Linked DNA regions of Salinivibrio kushneri. The protein of the gene in region 1 interacts with the protein of each later gene in a pairwise test. Links are inferred from orthologs where the notes say so. Each region holds a gene or a part of one and is shown in the gene's direction. Other genes may lie near its edges.

What was found.
Region 2: the proteins of cysK (region 1) and cysE interact in binary tests that used the Escherichia coli proteins (3 or more experiments, as listed by UniProt). The link is inferred for Salinivibrio kushneri from one-to-one orthologs.

What each region holds. Positions count from the first base shown.
Region 1 is NZ_CP114588.1:747,220-750,707, reverse strand. What follows is about bases 316-3,275. They hold cysK (cysteine synthase A), read left to right. Parts: upstream 316-1,291; coding sequence 1,292-2,260; downstream 2,261-3,275. Other genes in these bases: ptsI (phosphoenolpyruvate-protein phosphotransferase PtsI), read left to right, coding at 2,886-3,275; ptsH (phosphocarrier protein Hpr), read left to right, coding at 2,578-2,835; cysZ (sulfate transporter CysZ), read left to right, coding at 352-1,110. In the rest of the region: cell division protein ZipA, read right to left, coding at 1-42; more of ptsI, read left to right, coding at 3,276-3,488.
Region 2 is NZ_CP114588.1:166,270-169,238, forward strand. It holds cysE (serine O-acetyltransferase), read left to right. Parts: upstream 1-1,052; coding sequence 1,053-1,886; downstream 1,887-2,969. Other genes in the region: gpsA (NAD(P)H-dependent glycerol-3-phosphate dehydrogenase), read left to right, coding at 1-937; pfkA (6-phosphofructokinase), read right to left, coding at 2,014-2,969.

The sequences.
Region 1 (3,488 bases):
TGCTCCTAACACAATCAGTACAAGGCGCAATTCCTGCATCATCGATTCTCAAATCTATCTATGTTCAGCGTTTTGATTAGCTTATGTCACAACGCCAACCAGTTTGCAAAGGGTAGCGCGATCATAAGCGGGGCCTGTTGGCTGACGCAATGCGTTAATCGTCAACTTAGTTAACTGTATCAAAAGTTGGGGACAATTTAACGAATAGCGACACACAAATCGTTAAACTTTCCCATTATTAGGCCGTTGTCATCCCAGCGATTCCCCCCGTAATATAGCGCACATCGTTATTTTTGTATCAACCGCTTGCGTGCGGCTTGTTGTGACCAACATTGTTATCAAGGAGATATCATGGCGAATTATGCTCGCCCCCGCCCTCAAAGTGGCGCTGGCTACTTGTTCCAGGGTTTTTCATTGATGATGGCACCCGGCTTACGCCGCTTTGTGATCATTCCTATTTTGATCAATGTGTTGCTGCTGGGCGGCGCGTTCCTTTATCTATTATCACAGTTTGGTGACTGGATAGACCATTGGATGGCTAGCCTACCCGAATGGCTCTCTTGGCTTTCATTTCTCATATGGCCTTTAGTCGTGGTGGCGATCTTTGTGGTGTTCTCCTACGTGTTTAGCACACTGGCTAACTGGATAGCGGCACCGTTCAATGGCCTGTTGGCCGAACATGTGGAGGCAAAGCTGTCAGGAACGCGGGCACCTGATGATGGCTTGGCTGGCATTATTAAAGATATCCCGCGGGTGATGAAACGAGAATGGCAAAAGCTCGCTTACTACATCCCCAGAGCACTCGGCTTTTTATTGCTGCTGTGGATACCCGCGATCGGACAAACCGTGGGGCCTGTGATCTGGTTTTTGTTTAGCGCGTGGATGATGGCGATTCAATACTGTGATTACCCGTTCGATAATCACAAGGTGTCGTTTCCCGCCATGCGCCAGACCTTAAACCAACAGCGGGGCGCATCGCTAAGCTTTGGCGCAATAGTCATGTTATTTACCATGACACCCTTGCTTAACCTGCTGGTGATGCCTGCGGCAGTATGCGGCGCAACCGCCATGTGGGTGGATAAGCACAAGGCCTCGTTGGGGCGGAATTAGCCTGTTTAGCCGGTAATGTTCTACGCTAAAGCTCACATCGACGATGTGGGCTTTTTTCGGTTAACCAATCAGTTATTGGTTAATGTCACAATAAGATATAACCAACCGATCCTTTCAAAACCATGCAGCAGAGATATGCTTGGAGTGTTATTAAAAATCGGTGTCATGAAGGAACGATACAATGGGCAAGATTTACGAAGATAATACACAAACCATCGGAAACACACCGCTAGTTCGCCTAAACCGCGTGGCAAAACCAAACGTGTTGGCCAAAGTTGAGGCACGCAACCCAAGCTTCAGCGTTAAGTGCCGTATCGGTGCCAATATGATCTGGGATGCGGAGAAAAAAGGCACCCTCAAACCCGGTATCGAATTGATTGAGCCAACCAGTGGTAACACGGGGATCGCGCTCGCCTATGTCGCGGCGGCACGTGGTTATAAGCTGACCCTAACCATGCCGGAGTCAATGAGCCTTGAGCGCCGTAAGCTGCTTAAAGCCATGGGCGCGAAGCTGGTGCTCACCGAAGCGCCAAAAGGCATGAAAGGGGCGATTGCCAAAGCCGAAGAAATCATGGCGGCAGAGCCAGGTAAATACCTGATGTTGCAACAGTTCGATAACCCAGCCAACCCTGAAATCCACGAAAAGACCACAGGGCCTGAAATCTGGGAAGACACTGACGGTGAAATCGATGTATTTGTTGCCGGTGTGGGCACAGGTGGCACGCTAACCGGTGTCAGCCGCTACATCAAAAACACCAAAGGCAAAGCGATCACCACAGTGGCGGTCGAACCTGCCGAGTCACCAGTGATTGCGCAAACTATCGCGGGTCAAGACGTGCAGCCTGCCCCTCACAAAATCCAAGGTATTGGCGCGGGTTTTGTGCCGAAGAACTTGGATGTGAAGCTCGTTGACCAAGTGGTCTCTGTCAGCTCAGACGAAGCCATTGCGATGGCTCGCCGCCTGATGGAAGAAGAAGGCATCTTGGGCGGGATTTCTTCAGGTGCAGCTGTGGTTGCAGCCAACAAAATTGCCGAACTTCCCGAGTTTGCAAATAAGAAGATTGTCACAATTTTGCCAAGTGCAGCAGAGCGTTATCTCAGCTCGCCACTGTTTGCGGGGATGTTCACTGAGCTGGAAACCGAGCAGTAACAGCAGGTTAGCCAACCAGCCTCCACACCCCCCTATTCGCAAAGGCCCAAATCGGGCCTTTTTTGTTTGATTTTTATATTAAGCTTTAGTAAAACACATCTGCCTTTTTATTTTCCGCATCAAAATAAAAGCCCTCGCGCCTAATGAGTGGAAGGTCAAAAATGGCAAAAAGATGACACGAAATTGACATGGATTAAGCTATCAGGTCGATTTCTTGGTTAGGTTAGCGTCAACGGATAGCGAAGTCGCCCGTTAGCGGTTAAGCTAACCTTATATTTAATACATAGATTTAAAAAAATACAGAAACGGGGTGAATCATGTATCAGAAGCAAGTTGAGATTACTGCAGAAAACGGCCTACACACTCGCCCAGCGGCGCAGTTCGTAAAAGAAGCGAAAAGCTACGACGCTGAGATCACCGTTGAGTCTAACGGTAAGAGCGCGAGCGCAAAAAGCCTATTTAAACTTCAAACCCTTGGCTTGACCAAAGGCACTAAGGTGACTATCTCTGCTGAAGGTGCGCAAGCACAACAGGCCGTTGATCACCTAGTAAAACTGATGGACGAGCTGGAGTAATCCGGCTCTTTTTCTATCGGTTTTAAGTTGGATAAACGTAAGGTAAAGCTATGATTTCAGGCATCCTGGCATCACCTGGTATTGCTTTTGGTAAAGCACTGCTGCTGCAAGAAGAAGACGTTGTCATCAATAAAGATAAGATTGATGCGTCTCAAATCGACAAAGAAATTCAGCGCGTATTGGATGCTCGCGAACAGTCTAAGACGCAACTTGAAGCGATCAAAGACAAAGCAAGGGAGACCTTTGGCGAAGAGAAAGAAGCTATCTTCGAAGGTCACATCATGCTGCTTGAAGATGAAGAGCTCGAAGAAGAGATCGTCAGCTTCATTAAGTCAAACCTAGCAACCGCTGATCACGCAATCTACAGCGTTATCGAAGAACAAGCTGTCACGCTTGAGTCACTCGACGACGATTATCTGAAAGAGCGTGCCTCAGATATCCGTGATATCGGTTCACGCTTCGTCAAAAACGCACTTGGCATCAATATGGTGTCGTTGAGCGCTATTAACGAAGAAGTGATCCTGGTTGCAAACGACCTGACGCCTTCAGAAACAGCACAGGTTGACCTGAATTATGTGCTTGGTTTTATTACCGACATTGGTGGTCGCACTTCACACTCTTCAATCATGGCGCGCTCGCTTGAGTTACCAGCG
Region 2 (2,969 bases), 580 kb from region 1 along the record:
GGCCAGAAATGGTGCCAACGTGGTGTTATGGGGGCACGATCCGAGTCATGTCGCGCAGCTAGAGATTGATCGCGCCAACCATGCTTTTCTCCCAGATGTTGCGTTTCCAGACTCGTTAGTGCTCTGTGCGGATCTCTCTGTTGCAGTCAATGCCAGTCGCGATTTGCTTGTGGTCGTGCCCAGCCATGTTTTTGCTGATGTACTGAGCCAAGTGCGCCCTCACTTACGTGCCGACTCTCGCATATGTTGGGCGACCAAAGGCCTAGAGCCCGAGACTGGACGCCTATTGCAAGAGGTGGCGCGGGAACAATTGGGTGACGATATTCCGCTCGCGGTTTTATCTGGCCCTACGTTTGCGAAAGAGCTCGCCGCTGGCATGCCGACCGCGATTTCGGTGGCCTCGCCCGATGCAGAGTTCGTGAGTGATTTACAAGAGACCATTCATTGCCAACACAGCTTTCGCGTCTATGGAAACCATGACTTCATTGGTATGCAGCTTGGCGGCGCGGTGAAAAACGTGATTGCGATTGGTGCTGGGATTTCCGATGGTATTGGCTTTGGCGCAAACGCACGAACGGCATTGATTACCCGAGGGCTTGCCGAAATGACCCGGCTGGGTGAAGCGCTGGGTGCCTCTCGAGATACCTTTATGGGGATGGCGGGATTAGGCGATTTGGTGCTCACGTGCACCGATAACCAATCACGTAACCGACGCTTTGGCTTGGCCTTGGGTCAAGGTGAGGATGTGCAAGGTGCCCAAGACAACATCGGGCAAGTGGTCGAAGGGTATCGCAACACCAAAGAAGTATGGGCACTGGCCCAACGTGCGGGGGTTGAAATGCCAATCGTCGAGCAGATTTACCAGGTGCTGTATCAAGGCAAACTGGCCCATCATGCTGCGCGAGATTTGCTGGCACGAGACAAAAAGTCCGAATAACAGCAAAGACGAACAGAGTAACGCGCGGGGTGAGAACCGCGCGTTTTTTTTATACACTGGCGTGAGGCGGTGTTGTCGCCTGAGTGGTAGATCATTTGGGATAAGGATGAAGGCAGTGAATCAGGCCAAAAAACAATGCCAACAAGATCGTGTCTGGCAAGCAGTGAAAAAAGAAGCGCGTGAGCATTCAGAGCGTGAGCCGATGTTGGCGAGTTTTTACCATGCCACCATTATTAAGCACGACAATTTAGCCAGTGCACTGAGTTATATTCTCGCTAACAAGCTTTCCACGCCCTCGATGCCCTCAATGGCGGTGCGAGAAGTGATAGAAGAAGTCTATGCTAATGATGCTTGCGTGGCGGAATCCGCGGCGTGTGATATCTGTGCCACCGTTGAGCGCGATCCGGCTGTCGAATTGTATTCAACGCCACTTTTATACCTAAAAGGCTTTCATGCGTTGCAAGGCTTTCGGGTCGCTAACTGGCTATGGCGTCAAGGACGAAAAGAGTTGGCCACCTACTTACAAAACCAAATTTCGGTGACCAGCCAAGTGGATGTTCATCCTGCGGCCTGTATTGGCCGTGGCATTATGTTCGACCACGCCACGGGTATTGTTATCGGTGAAACCGCGGTCATTGAAGACAATGTGTCTATTCTCCAAGATGTCACCTTGGGCGGCACCGGCAAAGAGGGCGGCGACCGCCATCCGAAGATCCGCACGGGCGTGATGATCGGTGCTGGGGCGAAAATTCTGGGTAATATTGATATTGGTGAGGGGGCGAAAATTGGCTCCTGCTCCGTGGTGCTTAACCCAGTACCACCTCATACCACGGTGGCTGGCGTACCGGCAAAGATTGTGGGTCGGCCCAGCTCGCACATGCCATCGCTGGATATGGATCAAGAATTTAATGGCTCGCACAAGACATTTATCTCGGGAGATGGGATATAACGCGGCTTGCAGAAGCGCGGCTTGCATAAGCGCGATGCATAAGCGCGGGCCTCACCCAAGCCATCTCAGAATAAAAAACGGAGCCGTCAGGCTCCGTTTTGTTATGCATAAATCATGATGCCGCTATTTAGAACAGCTTTTCGGCGACTTCGTACAGGTCGTCGCGGAATGGGCGCTTCATGTTTTCAATCGCATCGATGATGTCGTGGTGCACCATTTTGTCATTCTGAATACCGACACAACGGCCACCTTCTCCTTGCTGAAGAAGGTCAACGGCGTAAGCGCCCATGCGCGAGGCAAGAATGCGGTCAAAGGCGCCGGGCTGGCCACCACGTTGAATATGACCAAGAATGGTCGCACGTGTTTCGCGGCCGGTTTCTGTCTCAATGAACTTCGCGAGTTCATTAGCGTCGGTCATCAGCTCAGTGATCGCGATGATCGCGTGTTTCTTGCCTTTGTAGATGCCTTCTTTAACCTTGGCGAGAAGCTTGTCTTTATCCAAGCCGATCTCTGGGGTGATGATGTATTCACAACCACCGGCAATCGATGCCATCAAGGTTAAGTCACCACAATGGCGTCCCATCACCTCAACAATTGAGATACGCTGGTGAGACGATGAGGTGTCGCGTAGGCGGTCAATGGCGTCAATCACTGTGTTCATTGCCGTCATATAGCCGATGGTGTAGTCCGTCCCGGCGACGTCGTTGTCAATGGTGCCAGGTAGGCCGATACAGGGGTAGCCCATTTCGGTGAGCTTTTTCGCTCCCATAAAGGAGCCATCACCACCGATCACGACCAAGGCGTCGATGCCGTGCATCTTGAGGTTTTGGATCGCTTGCTCACGGACTTTTTCGTCGGCAAATTCAGGGAAACGTGCCGAGCCTAAAAACGTACCGCCGCGGTTAATCACGTCGGAAACACTGGTGCGGTTGAGGCGCTCAATACGGTTTTGATGCAGGCCGAGAAAGCCATCATAAATACCATATACTTCTAAGCCTTCGCTGAGCGCGCTGCGAACCACACCGCGAATCGCTGCGTTCATACCTGGCGCATCACCGCCACTGGTCAAAACACCAATTTTTC